DNA from 2 places in the Streptomyces albidicamelliae genome. Region 1 is predicted to be linked to the other one. Evidence: riboswitches for the same ligand, from Rfam matches in the RefSeq annotation. Region 1 holds a riboswitch; the other holds the start of a gene.
The links. Region 1 has a riboswitch for cyclic di-AMP ahead of N8I86_RS22850 (transglycosylase family protein). Riboswitches for the same ligand answer to the same signal wherever they lie in the genome.

Region 1 (9,221 bases):
ACCCGGTTGCCCAGCGGTGTCGAGGCCTGGCTGGTCACCCGCTACGCCGACGCCAAGCAGGCCCTGGCCGACCAGCGGCTGAGCAAGAACCCGGCGCACCACGACGAGCCCGCGCACGCCAAGGGGAAGACCGGCATCCCCGGTGAGCGCAAGGCCGAGCTGATGACGCACCTGCTGAACATCGACCCGCCGGACCACACCCGGCTGCGCCGGCTCGTGAGCAAGGCGTTCACCCCGCGCCGGGTCGCCGAGTTCGCGCACCGCGTGCAGGAGCTCACCGACCACCTCATCGACGGGTTCGCCGAGCGGGGCTCCGCCGACCTCATCCACGAGTTCGCCTTCCCGCTGCCCATCTACGCCATCTGCGACCTCCTGGGCGTCCCGCGCGAGGACCAGGACGACTTCCGGGACTGGGCCGGGATGATGATCCGGCACGGCGGTGGACCGCGGGGCGGGGTCGCGCGGTCGGTGAAGAAGATGCGTGGCTACCTGGCCGAGCTGATCCACCGGAAGCGTGCGGCCCTGCCCGCCGAGCCGGGGCCCGGCGAGGACCTCATCTCGGGTCTCATCCGCGCCTCCGACCACGGTGAGCACCTCACCGAGAACGAGGCCGCCGCCATGGCCTTCATCCTTCTGTTCGCCGGCTTCGAGACCACCGTCAACCTCATCGGCAACGGCACCTACGCCCTGCTCACCCATCCCGCGCAGCGCCGGCGGCTGCAGGAGTCCCTGGCGAGGGGGGAGCGGGACCTCCTGGAGACCGGGGTGGAGGAACTGCTGCGTTTCGACGGGCCGGTGGAGCTGGCCACCTGGCGGTTCGCCACCGAGCCGCTCACCGTCGGCGGGCAGGACATCGCGCCGGGCGACCCGGTGCTGGTCGTGCTCGCGGCGGCCGACCGGGACCCCGCGCGGTTCACCGACCCGGACGTGCTGGACCTCGCCCGCCGCGACAACCAGCACCTCGGCTACGGCCACGGCATCCACTACTGCCTCGGCGCGCCGCTCGCCCGTCTGGAGGGCCAGACCGCGCTCGCCACCCTCCTCACCCGCCTGCCCGATCTGCGGCTCGCCGCCGACCCGGCCGAACTGCGCTGGCGGGGCGGACTCATCATGCGCGGGCTGCGCACCCTGCCCGTGGAGTTCACCCCGGTCCCCCGGCCGCCCCGGCGGCCGGGGGACCGGCGAGGGGCCGGCCCAGAGTTCGTAGAACCTTCAACACGACAGGCGTTCAACTCTGTGATCTTCACGTGATCTGCGCGGCATGAACTTGTGACAAGTGATCGTCTGCCGATACGTTCCTCCCTCAGCGTGGCGACGAGCACCATCCGCCGCGCCGGCCCTGCTGTCGCACGAAAGGCTTCCGCATGCTCTCCGGGAACGGCCGCCATCGTCGCCCCCGTCAGGCTCCAGCTCTCCTCGTCGCGGCCGGAGTGACCGGCTCCGCCATCGCCATCCCGCTGCTCGGCGCGGCGAGCGCCAACGCGGCCGACGGCACCACGTGGGACAAGGTGGCCGAGTGCGAGAGCGGCGGTTCGTGGAGCGCCGACACCGGCAACGGTTACTACGGCGGACTCCAGATATCCCAGGAGGACTGGGACAAGTACGGCGGCGGGCAGTACGCCTACAGCGCCGACGAGGCCAGCCGCTCGCAGCAGATCTCCGTCGCCGAGAAGATCCTCGCCGACCGGGGCACCACCCCCTGGGCCACCTGCGCCCTGCTCTCCGGGCTGACCTACAACTCCGGCTCGCTGGACGTCGACACGGGCGTCGACGAGTCCGGGAACGCCCAGGGTTCGGACGACTCGTCCGGATCGGGTGACAACTCCTCATCGTCCGGTCTGCCGGATTCGTCGTCGTCCGGCGACTCTTCCGCCTCCGGTTCCACCGGCTCCAAGGGCGACGCGGACTCCTCCGATGGCACGCACGGGAAGTCCACCTCCCACCCGGGCGAGGGTGGCGGCAAGGGGGACGACAACGAGGACGGATCGACCGGCACCAACACCCCCAAGCCGGACAAGTCCACCTCTCCCGAGACCGGTGACGCCGGAAGCGCACAGGGGGACGGCGGCTCGCCCACGGCCGTTCCGGACACCGGCAACTCGGACAATTCCCAGCAGAGCGCCGGATCCTGGAGCCTGGTCGACACCGGCGCGCTCAGCAGTGGCGGACGTCACCGCGGCAAGAGCGCGGACGAAAACGTGACAAACGGTCAGGACTCCGCCGCGACCGGCCGTCACGCCTCCCGCGAGGCGGACGACTACACCGTCCGCCAGGGCGACTCGCTCGCCTCCATCGCCGAGTCCCTTGCGGTCGAGGGCGGGTGGCGCGCCCTCTATGCCGACAACAAGAAGGAGATCGGGTCCGACCCGAACCGCATCACGGCCGGTCAGACCCTGGAAATCGGTAGCGAAACGGACGCCGGATAGCGCGAGTTGGCGCCCCACTTGCGGCGCTAATGTCCGGTTTGGTGAAAGTGTGGGATGAGTCTCAGAAGCCCTGATCGTCTTTGAAATTCCGCGGATCGCGTGTCTACGGTCAAGGCCGCTCGTCACCACGAGCCCCGGCAGTCGCAACGCCGAATCCTGCCAGCGGTTGCCCGGGAACAGTCGTCGCGTCATGCGCCGTAGGCAGGAGCGGGGGACCCAAGGTAAGTGCCGTTGCCGGCAGTTGAGCCGGCACCGGCTTGGGGTGAAGCCGCACTCCGCGCAAGCGGGAGTGCGGCCGGGCAACTCAACCGGCCCGAACCCGACAGCTCACCTCGCAGGCGTCGGTGAGGGGATCGATCCATGCTGTTTTCCAGCAAGGGCAAGCACCGCCGTCCGTCCAAGGCCGTCCGCGCCGTCGCGCTCGCCGGTGTCACCGGTGCCGCCGTCGCCGCTCCGCTGATGGCGGCCGGCAACGCCTCCGCCGCCACCGCCTCCCAGTGGGACGCGGTCGCCCAGTGCGAGTCCGGCGGCAACTGGTCCATCAACACCGGCAACGGCTACTTCGGCGGTCTGCAGTTCTCCGCCTCCACCTGGGCCGCGTACGGCGGCACCGCCTACGCCCCGCAGGCCAACCAGGCCAGCAAGGCGCAGCAGATAGCCGTCGCCGAGAAGGTGCTCGCCGCTCAGGGCAAGGGCGCCTGGCCGGTCTGCGGCACGGGTCTGTCGAGCACCCCCTACAACGGCTCGACCGGCTCCACCCCGACGGGTGGCTCCTCGTCGAAGCCGGCCACCACCACCCGCTCCACCGACACGCAGGCCGCCTCCCGGTCCGCCGAGCGTCCGGCCGCGAGCAAGACCGTCACCACCCCGACCGGCAAGAAGGTGAAGAAGGGCGACGGCGAGTACAAGGTCGTCAAGGGCGACACCCTCAGCACCATCGCCACGAAGCACCACGTCCAGGGCGGCTGGAAGAAGCTCTTCGAGCTGAACAAGGACATCGTCGAGGACGCCGACATGATCTTCCCCGGTCAGCAGCTGCACCTGAAGTGACACCCGGCCGCCAGCCGGACCACAGCGCCCTCACATTCCCGGTGGGCACCCTGGAGGTGCCCACCCCGCAGACCTCGTGAGGGTCACCCCCGTCCCCACGGGCTCCCCGCCCCGGCGCGTTTTCCCCCGTACGCGCCGGGGCGGGGTTTTTCGTCTCCCGGCCCGCTTCCGGCCCTTTCCCTGTTCTTCATCGCGGCCCCCCTTTGTTCCGACGGTGAACAATGGGTACCGTCTGCGTGTCCCGCCCTGTCCACGGGACGGTCGGTCGGTGGCCGACGGCCCGTGGACGGATAGGCTCTAGGCGCAAGGCCCGGAGCCGTGAGGCACCCAGCCCCGCACTTCCAGCGTCACATCCAAGAAGGAGATGCTCGTGCCGTCCATCGACGTCGTCGTAGCCCGGGAAATCCTGGACTCCCGAGGCAACCCCACGGTCGAGGTCGAGGTCGGCCTCGACGACGGCAGCACCGGTCGTGCCGCCGTCCCGTCCGGCGCCTCCACGGGCGCCTTCGAGGCCATCGAGCTGCGCGACGGTGACCCGAACCGCTACCAGGGCAAGGGTGTCGAGAAGGCCGTCCTCGCCGTCATCGAGCAGATCGGCCCGGAGCTCGTCGGCTACGACGCCACCGAGCAGCGCCTGATCGACCAGGCCATGTTCGACCTGGACGCCACCGACAACAAGGGCTCGCTCGGCGCCAACGCCATCCTCGGCGTCTCCCTGGCCGTCGCGCACGCCGCCTCCGAGGCCTCGGACCTCCCCCTCTTCCGCTACCTGGGCGGCCCGAACGCGCACCTGCTGCCGGTGCCGATGATGAACATCCTGAACGGCGGCTCGCACGCCGACTCCAACGTGGACATCCAGGAGTTCATGATCGCCCCGATCGGCGCGGAGTCCTTCTCCGAGGCGCTGCGCTGGGGCACCGAGGTCTACCACACGCTGAAGAAGGTCCTGAAGAGCAAGGGCCTGTCCACCGGCCTCGGCGACGAGGGCGGCTTCGCCCCGAACCTGGACTCCAACCGCGCCGCCCTGGACCTCATCCTCGAAGCGATCAAGGAAGCCGGTTACGTCCCCGGCGAGCAGATCGCCCTCGCGCTCGACGTGGCCGCCTCCGAGTTCTACAAGGACGGCAAGTACCTCTTCGAGGGCAAGGAGCGCTCCGCCGCCGAGATGACGGAGTACTACGAGGAGCTCGTCGCGGCCTACCCGCTCGTCTCCATCGAGGACCCGCTGTTCGAGGACGACTGGTCCGGCTGGAAGGTCATCACCGACCGTCTCGGCGACAAGGTCCAGCTGGTCGGCGACGACCTGTTCGTCACCAACCCCGAGCGCCTCGCCCGCGGCATCGAGGACGGCGCGGCCAACGCCCTGCTGGTCAAGGTGAACCAGATCGGCTCGCTCACCGAGACCCTGGACGCCGTCGAGCTGGCCCAGCGCAACGGCTTCAAGTGCATGATGTCCCACCGCTCCGGCGAGACCGAGGACGTCACCATCGCCGACCTCGCCGTCGCCACCAACTGCGGCCAGATCAAGACCGGCGCCCCGGCCCGCTCCGAGCGCGTCGCCAAGTACAACCAGCTGCTGCGCATCGAGGAGATCCTCGACGACGCCGCGGTGTACGCCGGCCGCAGCGCCTTCCCGCGCTTCCGCGGCCAGCACGAGGTCTCCAAGGGCTGACCTCCACCGGGCTAAGTCTTAGCCAGTCGTACGTACGTCCCCGTCCCCGGTCCCGTACCGTGTCCGGGGACGTACGCACGTGAAAGGGGAGGCGGAGGACCAGATGGCCGTGAAGGACCGGGACCGTTTCTCCACCGCGACCAGGCTGCGGCTGCTCGGCGAGCAGACGGCGGCCCGCGTCTACCGCTCCCAGACCAAGCGCCAGGCGCGCCGCTCCCGGCTCACCGGCCGCGCGGCCCTGCTCGCGCTGGTGCTGTGCACGATGATCGTCGCGCTCGCCTACCCGATGCGGCAGTACGTCTCCCAGCGCGCCGAGATCTCCGATCTCCAGCACCGCCAGGAGCAGGCACGCCGGCGCGTCGAGCAGCTGCGGGACCTCAAGGCGCGCTGGCAGGACGACGCCTACGCCGAGCAGCAGATCCGGCACCGGCTGCACTACGTGAGGCCCGGCGAGACCGGGTACGTGGTGGTGGACCCGGGATCCGCCCAGCAGTCCCGCACCGATCTCCGGGCCGCGCACCGGCCCTGGTACGCGAACGTCTGGGACGGCGTCGACAAGTCCGACGCCTCCGACCAGTAGCCGGCCCCGTCCGGTCACCGACAGAAAGCCACCCTGAAAGCAGTCATGGAAACGCCTCCGCCGCCCACTCCGCACACCGAGCCCACCGACGCGGACGTCGAGGCCTTCAAGCAGCAGCTCGGCCGACCGCCGCGGGGCCTGCGGGCCATCGCGCACCGCTGCCCCTGCGGCCAGCCGGACGTCGTGGAGACGGCGCCGCGCCTGCCCGACGGCACGCCCTTCCCGACGACGTACTACCTGACGTGCCCGCGCGCCGCCTCGGCGATCGGCACGCTGGAGGCGAACGGCGTCATGAAGGAGATGACCGAGCGGCTGGGCACCGACCCCGAGCTGGCCGCCGCCTACCGGGCCGCGCACGAGGACTACATCCGGCGCCGCGACGAGATCGAGGTCCTCGCGGGCTTCCCCAGTGCGGGCGGCATGCCGGACCGGGTGAAGTGCCTGCACGTCCTCGTGGCGCACTCGCTGGCCGCGGGGCCGGGCGTGAACCCGCTCGGCGACGAGGCGATCGCCCTGCTGCCGGAGTGGTGGAGCAAGGGGCCGTGCGTGACGCCGTCCGGGCCCCCGTGCGGGGAGGAGTGGCAGGTGGACGCCACCGAGGACGGCTTCTTCGCCGCCCGGCCCGTCGAGGAGGACGGCAAGTGACCCGGGTCGCCGCCATCGACTGCGGTACGAACTCCATCCGCCTCCTGGTCGCCGACGCGGACCCGGCCACCGGCGAACTCGTCGACCTGGACCGGCGCATGACGATCGTCCGGCTCGGCCAGGGAGTGGACCGCACCGGCCGGCTCGCCCCCGAGGCGCTGGAGCGGACCTTCGCCGCCTGCCGGGAGTACGCGGAGATCATCAAGGAGCACGGCGCCGAGAAGCTCCGCTTCGTCGCCACCTCGGCCTCCCGCGACGCGGAGAACCGGGACGAGTTCGTCCGCGGTGTCGTGGACATCCTCGGTGTCGAGCCCGAGGTCATCACCGGGGACCAGGAGGCCGAGTTCTCCTTCACCGGCGCCACCAGGGAGCTGACGGGGCGTGACGACCTCACCAGGCCCTTCCTCGTCGTGGACATCGGCGGCGGCTCCACCGAGTTCGTCGTCGGCGGGGACCACGTGGCGGCCGCGCGCTCCGTGGACGTCGGCTGCGTGCGGATGACGGAACGTCACCTGGTGCACGACGGCAAGGTGAGCGACCCGCCCACCGAGGAGCGGATCGCCGCCATGCGGGCCGACATCGAGGCCGCTCTCGACCTCGCCGAGCGGACGGTCCCGCTGCGCGAGGCGCACACCCTGGTGGGCCTCGCGGGCTCGGTCACCACCGTGTCCGCGATCGCCCAGGACCTGCCGGAGTACGACTCCGCGCGCATCCACCACTCCCGGATCTCCCACGACCGGGTACGCGAGATCACCGGACGGCTGCTGCGCTCCACGCACGCCGAACGCGCCGCGATCCCGTCGATGCACCCCGGCCGGGTCGACGTCATCGGGGCCGGGGCCCTGGTGCTGCTGGCGATCATGGAACGGATCGGCGCCGAGGAGGTCGTCGTCAGCGAGCACGACATCCTCGACGGCATCGCGTGGTCGGTGGCGTAGCTCTCTTTGGTTACTGACCGGTAGCCATCGGCTGAGCAGGTCGGATAACGTCTGAGCGGGGCTGAGGGGCCCCTTGCGGGCCCCTCGGTGACGGCCGGTCGGGAAAGTTCGTGAAGTTCTTCACAAGAGATTCTGTCCTGCGGGGCCGTGAAAGGGGGCCGATCGGCCCTTCCGGGGGTTCCCGGCCCGTTTGAACATGTTCAGTAGATAGGTACGAGGGGCCCCGCAAGGGGGGTGCTCCGGGGGTGTTGCGAAGTGCTCACGACGCCCCGCCGGACGAAGAGAGGCAGCTCACGCGGCCTTGACAACGGGTCAGAACGCCCAGTGGTTCCCCCTGGACGACATGACCTGCGTCACGCGGGCCGCGGAGTTTAGCACAGCACCTGTCGAACCTTGTGAAGGGGCGCACGAGCACCCCTGTCGAGGCGGGTGGATACTCGATGGCATGAGCACCACGGAGCGTCCCAGGATCCTCGTAGTAGGCGGTGGGTACGTAGGCCTGTACGCAGCTCGGCGCATTCTCAAGAAGATGCGCTACGGCGAGGCGACCGTCACGGTCGTCGACCCCCGGTCGTACATGACCTACCAGCCCTTCCTCCCCGAAGCCGCCGCCGGCAGCATCTCCCCTCGCCACGTCGTCGTCCCGCTGCGACGCGTGCTGCCGAAGGCGGAGGTCCTCACCGGTCGGGTCACCACCATCGACCAGGACCGCAAGGTCGCCACGATCGCCCCGCTCGTGGGCGAGGCGTACGAGCTGCCCTTCGACTACCTCGTCATCGCGATGGGCGCGGTCTCCCGCACCTTCCCGATCCCCGGCCTCGCCGAGCAGGGCATCGGCATGAAGGGCATCGAGGAGTCCATCGGCCTGCGCAACCACGTGCTGGAGCAGCTGGACAAGGCCGACTCCACGAACGACGAGGAGATCCGCCGCAAGGCGCTCACCTTCGTCTTCATCGGCGGTGGTTTCGCGGGTGCGGAGACCATCGGCGAGGTCGAGGACATGGCCCGGGACGCGGCCAAGTACTACAAGAACGTCTCCCGCGAGGACATGCGCTTCGTCCTCGTCGACGCGGCGGACAAGATCCTTCCCGAGGTCGGCCCGAAGCTCGGCCAGTACGGCAAGGAGCACCTGGAGAGCCGGGGCGTGGAGATCTACCTCTCCACCTCCATGGACTCCTGCGTCGACGGCCACGTCGTGCTGAAGAACGGCCTCGAGGTCGACTCCAACACGATCGTCTGGACGGCCGGCGTCAAGCCGAACCCGGCCCTCGCCCGCTTCGGTCTGCCCCTCGGCCCCCGCGGTCACGTGGACTGCGAGCCGACCCTCCAGGTCAAGGGCACGGACTACATCTGGGCCGCCGGTGACAACGCACAGGTCCCGGACCTCGTCGGCCGCAAGGCGGGCAACGAGAACGCTTGGTGCCCGCCGAACGCCCAGCACGCGCTGCGCCAGGCCCGTGCCCTCGGCGACAACGTGATCTCCGGCATGCGGGGCTTCCCGCAGAAGGAGTACGAGCACGCCAACAAGGGTGCGGTCGCCGGTCTCGGCCTGCACAAGGGCGTGGCGATGATCGTCATGGGCAAGATGAAGATCAAGCTCAAGGGCCGTCTCGCCTGGTACATGCACCGCGGCTACCACGGTCTGGCGATGCCGACCTGGAACCGCAAGATCCGCGTCTTCGCCGACTGGACCCTCGGCATGTTCCTCAAGCGCGAGGTCGTCTCCCTGGGCGCCATGGAGAACCCCCGCGAGGAGTTCTACGAGGCCGCCAAGCCGGCGCCCGTCGCCGCCGCGAGCAAGACCGAGGAGAAGGCCAAGGCCTCCTGACCTCAGGTCCCCCCGGCCACACCCGAAGGGGCCGCCCGCCATCCGTGGTGCGGGCGGCCCCTTCGGCGTCCGTCGGGACTCC
Region 2 (9,221 bases), 1.2 Mb from region 1:
GATGCGGTGCTCCTCGTCGAACGGGACGTCGACCATGCCGTGGTCGGCGGTGACGTACAGCGCGCTGCGCGGCGGCAGTTGCTCGGCCAGCCGCTGGACGAGCCGGTCGACGTACATGAGCTGGCCGCGCCAGGTGTCGGAGGCGACGCCGTAGCGGTGCCCGGCGCCGTCCAGTTCGGCGTAGTACGTGTACACCAGTGAGCGGTCGCCGGCGGCGAGCTGCTCGGCCGCGAGGTCCATGCGCTCCTCACCGGTCAGCCGGCCGAGGAACGTGCCACCGCTGAGCGCCACCTTGGTGAGCGGGGTCTGCGCGAAGGTGGGCGAGGACACCTGGGCGGCGTGCACCCCGGCCTCGTGGGCCAGCTGGAAGACGGTCGGGTACGGCTGCCAGGGGCGCGGGTTCGTGTACGGCTGCCAGCGGAGCTGGTTCATCAGCTCGCCGGTGGCCGGGTTGCGCACGGCGTACCCGGGCAGGCCGTGGGCGCCCGGCGGGAGGCCGGTGCCGACGGAGGCGAGGAGGTCGCGGTGGTCGCCGGGTAGCCGGCGGTGAGCGGGCGGCCCGTGCCGCCGCGGGAGCTGCCGAGCAGGGAGGCGAGGAACGGCGCCTCGTCGGGGTGCGCCCGCAGCTGCTCCCAGCCGAGCCCGTCGATCAGGAAGACGCAGGCCCGGTCGGCCGGGGTCAGCTCCTCGATCGTGGCGGTGAGGCCGGGGACGCCCATTCCGGCGGCCAGGGTGGGCAGCAGGTCGGCGAGGGAGCCGCTGCCGTACTCGGGCAGCGGCGCGGACTCCAGGGCGAGCGGTTCCGGGTGGTCCCAGGCGGAGAGCTGGGACATCAGCGGCTGACGTCCGCGGTCGCCTCCGAGATGGCCTGCGCGAAGGCGAGCGCCTGGCGCACCGTCTCCGGGCCGTCGCCGGCCTCGCTGACGCGCAGGCTGAGGTCGTCCGCGGTGGAGCTGCCCGTGTAGCCGTGGTCGGCGTCGCAGTTGGGGTCGCCGCAGGCGGCGGGCTCCAGGTCGATGCGGCTGACCGCGCCCCAGCCGATGGTCAGCACGACCTCGCGGGGCAGCGTGCCCGGCGCGTACTGCTCGGGGTTCGCGACCACGCGGCTCACCACGACGGAGGAGATCCGGCCGAGCTTCACGGACTCGGTGGAGGTGGTGGCGTACGGGGTCGGGGACGTGGTGTCGGCGGCCTGCTCGTCGGTGTGGCTGACGATGAAGCGGTTGCCGGTGAGCACCAGCACCGTCACGTGCCGGCGCACCTCGTTCTGGTCGAATGTCGTCTCCTGGTGGACCAGGTACGACCGGATGGGCTCGCCGCCCACGGCGGCCTCCACCGCCTCGGCCACGAGGGCCGGGTAGTAGCCGCTGCGCTCGATCGCCGCACGCAGCCCCTGGGTCGTCGTACTGGTCTTGGCCATGGCGTCCATCTTAATCCGAGGGCAGGGGCACTCCGGGCCAGTCGCCCGGACCGGGCGGGACGGGCCCGGGCGGGACGTGGCCGGGGCGGAAAGGGCCGGGGCCGCCCGGAAGGACCGGGGCGAGCAGGCGGTGACCGGGAGCCGGCGGGCGGGCGGCCGAACCGGGGGCGCGGGGAACCGCGCGAGAGTGCGCCCGGTTCAGTACGCCGGCATCGTGCGGGGGCCGAGGTCGTCGCGGGCCGGCGGGGGCGCGAGGCGCACCGTGGCGCCGAGGACGCTCACGCCGTGCGGGGCGACGACGACCGGCTCCAGCGTGACGGCGACCACCTCGGGATGGTCGTCCACGAGCCGGGAGACGCGCAGCAGCAGTTCCTCCAGCGCGGGGGTGTCGACGGGGGTGGAACCGCGCCAGCCGAACAGCAGCGGCGCCGTGCGGATGGACCGCACCAGCGAGGTCGCCTCCCGGTCGGTGACCGGGACCAGCCGGTGCGCCGTGTCCTCCAGCAGCTGCGAGGCGGCTCCGGCGAGCCCGAAGGACAGCACGGCCCCGGCCGCCGGATCGATCACCGCGCGGACGACCGTGTCGACCCCGCGCGGCGCCATCCCCTGCACCACCGGCCGCAGCTCCTCCGGCTTCCCGAACAGTTCGGTCAACTCGGCGTACGCGCGGCGCAGTTGCTCCTCGTCAGCGAGGTCGAGGCGGACGCCGCCGAGGTCGGCGCGGTGCCTGAGGTGCGGGGCGGTCGCCTTCAGGGCCACCGGGTAGCCGAGGCTGCGGGCGGCCTCGGCGGCGGCGTCGGGGGTGGGGGCGGGCAGCGCGCGCCGCACGGGGATGCCGTACTCGCCGAGCAGCTCGCAGGTCTGCGCGTCGGAGATGGTGAGCCCCTCCCCGCGCGCGAGGAGCTCGCCGATCAGCCGGGCGGCGCCCTTCTCGTCGATGTCGTCGTACTCGGGCACCTTCCCGGGGTCGGCCGCCTCGCGCCGCCACTGCCCGTACCGCACGGCCTCGGCGAGGGCGCGGACCGCGCGCTCCGCGGCGGGATAGGCCGGGATGAGACGGGCGCCCTCCGCCGCGGGCGTCATGGCCACGGACGGTCCCGCGGCGGCGGCCGGCAGTCCTTCCGCCGCCGGGGGCAGGCGTACCGCGGGGTGGGCGCCGTCCGTGGCGCCGGATGCCTTCCCGGCGGCCTGCGGTGCGGTGCTCGCGGCGGCGGACAGCGCCTCCGCCAGCCCGCCGAGCTCCACGTGCACCACCAGGACCGGCTTCCCGGGGACGTCCGCCGCGGCGGACCGCAGCGCCTCCGCGAGCTCGGCGTCGCCGGGCGACGTCTCCCCGATGGCCGGGATCGCCGTCACCACGACGGCGTCGTTCGTGTCGTCCGCCAGGGCGGCGCTCAGCGCCCGGTGGAACTCCTCCGCCGTCGCCCCGGTCGTCAGGTCCAGCGGACGCGAGGGCCGCAGCCCCTCCGCGAGGCAGCGGTCGTACGTCAGCACGCCCAGCGACTCGGAGTTGCCGAGGATCGCCACCCGCGGTCCGGCGGGCAGCGGCTGCCGGGCGAGCAGCAGGCCCGCGTCGACCAGCTCGGTGATCGTGTCGACCCGGATCACCCCGGCCTGCCTGAGCAGCGCGGAGACGGTCGCGTGCGGGAGCCGGGTGGCCCGCACGGCGTGGCCCTGCGGCGCGGCCCCGGTCCCCTGCACCACGACCAGCGGCTTCGCCGCCGCCGTCCGCCGGGCGAGCCGGGTGAACTTGCGGGGGTTGCCGATGGACTCCAGGTACATGAGGACGACGTCGGTCTCGGGGTCGTCGTACCAGTACTGGAGGACGTCGTTGCCGGAGACGTCCGCGCGGTTGCCGGCGGAGACGAAGGTGGACACGCCGGTGACGCCGGTGACGCCGCCGCCGCGCCGGTGCAGCCGGGACAGCAGGGCGATGCCGATGGCGCCGGACTGGGCGAACAGTCCGATGCGGCCGGGGCGGGGCATCTCGGGGGCCAGGGACGCGTTCAGCCGGACGTCCGGTGCGGTGTTGATGACCCCGAAGGCGTTCGGTCCGATGATCCGCATGCCGTACGCGCGCGCGGCGCGGACGAGGGCGCGCTGCCGTTCGCGGCCCTCGGGGCCGCTCTCGGCGTATCCGGAGGAGAGCACGACGAGCCCCTGGACGCCGTGTTCCCCGCACTCGGCGACCACCGAGGGCACGTGCTCGGCCGGCACGGCGACGACGGCGAGGTCCACGTGTCCCTCGATGTCCCGCACCGAGCGGTACGCCGGCACTCCGTCGACCTCGTCGAGGTCCTTGGGGAAGGCCGTGTTCACGGCGTGCAGCCGGCCGGTGTAGCCGGCGTCCCGGAGGTTGCCGAGGGTGCTGCGGCCGACGCCGCCGGGGGTGCGTCCGACGCCGACGACCGCCACGGAGCCGGGCACGAGGAGCCGACGGACCGAGTGGGCTTCGGCGCGCTGCTCCCGCGCGCGCTGCACGGCGACGGAGCGGTCGGTGGGTTCCAGGTCGAACTCCAGGCGTACGACCCCGTCCTCGAAGCTGCGCTTCTGGGTGTAGCCGGCGTCCGTGAACACCTTGATCATCTTGGTGTTGGCGGGGAGCACCTCGGCGGCGAAGCGGCGGATGCCGCGCTCGCGCGCGACGGCCGCGATGTGCTCCAGCAGGGTGGAGGCGACACCGCGGCCCTGGTGGGCGTCCTGCACGAGGAAGGCGACCTCGGCCTCGTCGGCGGGGGCGGAGGCGGGCATCCCGTCGGCGCCGATGCGGTCGTAGCGTACGGTGGCGATGAACTCGCCGCCGATGGTGGCCGCGAGTCCCACCCGGTCCACGAAGTCGTGGTGCGTGAAGCGGTGGACGTCCTTGGCGGAGAGCCGTGGGTACGGTGCGAAGAAGCGGTAGTACTTCGACTCGTCGGAGACCTGCTCGTAGAAGCTGACCAGGCGGTCGGCGTCGTCGGCGGTGATGGGCCGGATGCGCGCGGTGCCTCCGTCGCGCAGCACCACGTCGGCCTCCCAGTGAGTGGGGTACTCGTGCCGCTCCTGCCGATCCGCCGAGGTCTGCATGGGCCCCAGAGTACGGCTCGCGTACGACAACGGCGCGAGGCAGTCTGTGGGGGACACCACGCCGGACCGAGGCCGCGGTCCGGTGCCGAACCGGAGGGGACCGAGGTCCGCTCCGGGCATGCTTCACGGTATGGGAAACTGGTCTAGACAACCCTGAAGACTGAAGGGCAGCAACACATGGCTGAGCGCCGCGTCAACGTCGGCTGGGCCGAGGGCCTCCACGCCCGCCCCGCTTCCATCTTCGTCCGAGCCGCCACGGCCACAGGCGTCCCGGTGACGATCGCCAAGGCCGGGGGCAACCCCGTCAACGCGGCCTCCATGCTGGCCGTCCTGGGGCTGGGCGCCCAGGGTGGCGAGGAGATCGTCCTCGCCTCGGAGGCCGAGGGCGCTGACGCCGCCCTGGACCGCCTGGCCAAGCTGGTCGCCGAGGGCCTGGAAGAGCTGCCCGAGACGGTCTGAGCACCTCGCGTCCGAACGCCGGAGCCGCGTCGCCTTTCCGGGCGGCGCGGCTTCGGCGTTATGGGCGGCGCGGCTTCGGCGTTACGGGCGGCCGTTTCGACAGCAAGGGTGACTCCGCCCGCTTTTGCGAAATCACCGAGCGAGGGAATTCGGGCAGCGAAAAACAGCCCCCACCGAATTCCCTCTCTTTGTATACGACGCCCGTGTTAATACCGGCGGCCCGTCGTGTTTACGGCATGTTGCGAAGTCCTCACACGCTCGGCGCCGCCGGAAAGGCGCAGACGGTGCGCGCCCGTCGCACGCTCGGCGTGCAGCGCCGTGACCGCCCGCGCGCGCTCGCCGTCGCCGCGTGCCACCGCGTCCACGATCGCGCCGTGCTCCGCCCAGGAGTCCAGCGGGCTCTGCGGGGCGTCCACCGCGTACATCCAGGCGATCTTGTGGCGCAGCTGGGTGAGCATCGAGGCCAGCGAGGGGCTGCCGGAGGCCTGCGCCAGCGTCTCGTGGAACCAGCCGCCCAGTGAGCGCAGCTCCCCGCTACCGCCGCTCCTGGCCCGCTCCTGCCCCAGCCGCACCAGGCCGCGCAGCACCTTGAGATGGGCCTCCGTACGGCGCTGTGCCGCCCGTGCCGCGCCGAGCGGCTCCAGCAGCAGCCGCATCTCCAGCAGGTCGGCGGCCTCCTGCGCGGTCGGTTCGGCCACGCACGCGCCCGCGTGCCGGCGGGTCACCACGAACCCCTCGGCCTCCAGGGTGCGCAGGGCCTCGCGGACGGGGACGCGCGAGACGCCGTAGCGGCGGGCCAGCACTTCCTCGGTGAGCCGGCCGCCGCGCTCGTGGACGCCGGCGACGATGTCGTCCCGGATCGCCGTGCACACCGAATGCGCCGGAACACGCATGACCGACCTCCGCATTAATCCCCGTGAAACGCCCGCAGGGGACGCCCGTTCCGTGACTCTATTCCAAAGAGGCCGAATTTCCGACGGCAGGCCGTAATCCATGGATATTTTTTGGCCGACGGCCCGTGCGGGGATCACGCGGAAACGGTGAAAGCCCCGGCTCGGTGAGCCGGGGCTTTCACATGTCCGCGTGGCGGCGTCAGACGTTCACGCCGTGGTTGCGGAGATAGGCGATGGGGTCGACGTCCGAGCCGTAGTCGGGGCTCGTGCGGGCCTCGAAGTGCAGGTGCGGGCCGGTGACGTTGCCGGTCGCGCCGGACAGGCCGATCTGCTGGCCCGGGACGACCTTCTGGCCCACCGTGACACCGATGGACGACAGGTGGCCGTACTGGGTGTACATGCCGTCGGCCATCCGGATCACGATCTGGTTGCCGTACGCGCCGCCCCAGCCGGTGGAGACGACGGTGCCGGAGCCGACCGCGTGGACGGACGTGCCGCTGGCCGCGTGGAAGTCGATGCCGGTGTGGGAGCCGGAGGACCACAGCGAGCTGCTGGCCTTGTAGGCGGTGGACACGTAGGAGTGCACGATCGGGGCGACGAACGCGTTCAGGCGCTTGCGCTCGGACTCGCGGGCGGCGCGGGCCCTGGCCTCGCGCTCCTCCTTGACCTTGGCGGCGGCGGCCTTGGCGGCGGCCTCCTCGGCCGCCTGCTGCTCGGCGGCCTGCTTCTGGGCGTCCGCCTGCGCGCTGATCTGCTCCGCGACGTCGTCGCTGACGGTCACGACGGGCGTGAGACCGGTCTGCTCCGCGGCGTTCTCGGCGGCGAGCGCCGGCGACGCGGCGAGGGTGCCGATGACACCCGTGGTGGTGAGGGCGGCGACACCGGCCGCCTGCGCGGTGGTGCGCTTGACCCGGCCGGGCTTGCGATGCTTCCCGGTGGCGCACATGAACGCCATGAAGTGGCTGGTCCTTTCCTTCCTTCTCGCCTACCGGGTTAGCTGACGGGTTCGGAGCAGGAAGGTCTCCTACGGGCCCCCTCGCTCACGCGCGGGCGCCCGATTCACCCCAGGGACGATGGGTCCCCGGCTCCCCTGGCTCGCGCCGTACGGGGACTCGGCGATGACTGTCCGGTGCCGCGGGCGCGGCGTGGTGCGTGACGAACAGCCTGGACGAACCTACGGAAGCCCGCTTTCAATCCTCAAACGGATCCGGGCTTTTGTAGCGCATCCCACAGGGCAGACAGGCAACCTCCGCCCCAAATCGGGCATCTGGTGAAGCGAGTGGAACGGCGGGGGCCCTGACGACCCGTAGGTCGGCAGGGCCCCACGCACGCGTGCCGTGCTCCGCGGCGGCGGCCGCTATTCGGCCGTGACGACGGTGACTTCGCCGATGCCGAGCGCCTCGACCGGCGCCTTGATCTGGGAGGCGTCGCCGACGAGGACGGTCACCAGCCGGTCCACCGGGAAGGCGTTGACGACGGCCGCGGTCGCCTCGACCGTGCCCGTCGCGGCCAGCTGCCGGTACAGCGTCGCCTGGAAGTCGTCGGGCAGGTGCTGCTCGACCTGGTCGGCCAGGGTGCTCGCGACGGCCGCCGCGGTCTCGTACTTCAGCGGCGCCACCCCGACGAGGTTCTGCACGGCGACGTCCCGCTCGGCGTCGGTCAGGCCCTCCGCCGCGAGGGTGCGCAGCACCTTCCACAGGTCGTCCAGCGCGGGGCCGGTGTTCGGCGTGTCCACGGAGCCGCTGATGGCGAGCATGGAGGCACCGGTGCCGTCCGGGGCCGACCGCATGACCTGCCCGAACGCCCGTACCCCGTAGGTGTAGCCCTTCTCCTCGCGCAGCACGCGGTCCAGGCGGGAGGTGAGGGTGCCGCCGAGGCAGTAGGTGCCGAGGACCTGGGCGGGCCAGACCCGGTCGTGCCGGTCCGGGCCGACCCGCCCGATGAGCAGCTGCGTCTGGACGGCGCCCGGCCGGTCCACGATGACCACGCGGCCGGTGTCGTCGGCGGTCACCGGGGGCACCGGCCGCGGCTCGCCCGGCGTGCCGGTCCACGCGCCGAGGGTGTCGCCGAGCAGCTCGTCCAGGTCGGTGCCGGTGAGGTCGCCGACGACGACCACGGTGGCCGTGGCGGGGCGGACGTGCCGGTCGTAGAAGGCGCGTACGGACGCCGCGTCGATCTTCTCGACCGTCTCCTCGGTGCCCTGGCGCGGCCGGGACATGCGCGAGGTCGCCGGGAACAGCTCCTTGGAGAGCTCCTTGGCGGCCCGGCGGGAGGGGTTGGCCAGCTCGTGCGGGATCTCGTCCAGGCGGTTGCGGACCAGCCGCTCGACCTCGCTCTCCGCGAAGGCGGGGGCGCGCAGGGCGTCGGCGAGCAGGCCGAGGCCCTTGGCCAGGCGGGAGGCCGGGACCTCCAGGCTGAGCCGGACCCCGGGGTGGTCGGCGTGCGCGTCGAGCGTGGCGCCGGCGCGCTCCAGCTCGGCGGCGTAGTCCTCGGCCGAGTGCTTGTCGGTGCCCTCGGAGAAGGCCCGCGCCATGATCGTGGCGACGCCGTCCAGGCCGGCGGGCTCCGCGTCCAGGGGCGCGTCCAGCATCACCTCGACGGCGACGACCTGCTGGCCGGGGCGGTGGCAGCGCAGCACGGTCAGGCCGTTGTCCAGCGTGCCGCGCTCGGGGGCCGGGAACGCCCACGGCCGGGCGTCGCCCGGCTGCGGCCGGGGGTGGAACTCCATGGTGGCGAGCTCGGTCACTTGGCCGTCTCCTCGTTCTCGTTGCCGGCCTCTACGGTCGCTTCGCGTTCCGGGTCCTCGGGGACCTGGGCGTCCTCGACGGTCTCCGGGGACTTCGGCTCGTAGACGAGGACCGCGCGGTTGTCGGGCCGCAGGCGGGCCTTGGCGACCTCCTGGACCTCCTCGGGGGTGACCTCCAGGACACGCTTGACCGCGGTGAGCGCGAGCTGCGGGTCGCCGAACAGGACGGCGTACCGGCACAGTTCGTCGGCACGGCCGGCGACCGTGCCTAGCCGGTCCAGCCACTCGCGCTCCAACTGGGCCTGGGCGCGCTCCATCTCCTCGGGCGTCGGGCCCTCCCCGGCGAACCGGGCCAGCTCCTCGTCGATGGCGGCCTCGATGACCGGCACCTCGACGTCACCGGAGGTCTTCACGTCCAGCCAGCCCATGGAGGGCGCCCCGGACAGCCGCAGCAGGCCGAAGCCGGCCGCGACGGCCGTACGGTCGCGGCGCACCAGCCGGTTGTACAGGCGGGAGGACTCGCCTCCGCCGAGGACGGTCAGCGCGAGGTCGGCCGCGTCGCACGCGCGCGTGCCGTCGTGGGGCAGCCGGTAGGCGGCCATCAGGGCGCGCGCCGGGACCTCTTCCACGAGGACCT

Region 2: linked by a shared signal. The riboswitch ahead of N8I86_RS28225 (M23 family metallopeptidase) and the one ahead of N8I86_RS22850 (transglycosylase family protein) in region 1 are both predicted to bind cyclic di-AMP.

Annotation. Positions count from the first base shown of each region.
Region 1 is NZ_CP106795.1:4,956,033-4,965,253, forward strand. It holds gene N8I86_RS22840 (cytochrome P450 family protein) at 1-1,251, shown strand, start outside; gene N8I86_RS22845 (LysM peptidoglycan-binding domain-containing protein) at 1,365-2,426, shown strand; cyclic di-AMP (ydaO/yuaA leader) riboswitch at 2,610-2,782, shown strand; gene N8I86_RS22850 (transglycosylase family protein) at 2,787-3,476, shown strand; gene eno (phosphopyruvate hydratase) at 3,841-5,148, shown strand; gene N8I86_RS22860 (FtsB family cell division protein) at 5,252-5,728, shown strand; gene N8I86_RS22865 (DUF501 domain-containing protein) at 5,774-6,373, shown strand; gene N8I86_RS22870 (Ppx/GppA phosphatase family protein) at 6,370-7,311, shown strand; gene N8I86_RS22875 (NAD(P)/FAD-dependent oxidoreductase) at 7,757-9,139, shown strand.
Region 2 is NZ_CP106795.1:6,178,561-6,187,781, reverse strand. It holds partial or broken gene N8I86_RS28250 (alkaline phosphatase family protein) at 1-833, opposite strand, end outside; gene N8I86_RS28245 (DUF5998 family protein) at 833-1,420, opposite strand; gene N8I86_RS28240 (bifunctional acetate--CoA ligase family protein/GNAT family N-acetyltransferase) at 1,619-4,486, opposite strand; gene N8I86_RS28235 (HPr family phosphocarrier protein) at 4,664-4,945, shown strand; gene N8I86_RS28230 (GntR family transcriptional regulator) at 5,152-5,838, opposite strand; gene N8I86_RS28225 (M23 family metallopeptidase) at 6,038-6,793, opposite strand; cyclic di-AMP (ydaO/yuaA leader) riboswitch at 6,807-6,966, opposite strand; gene N8I86_RS28220 (M16 family metallopeptidase) at 7,196-8,584, opposite strand; gene N8I86_RS28215 (M16 family metallopeptidase) at 8,581-9,221, opposite strand, start outside.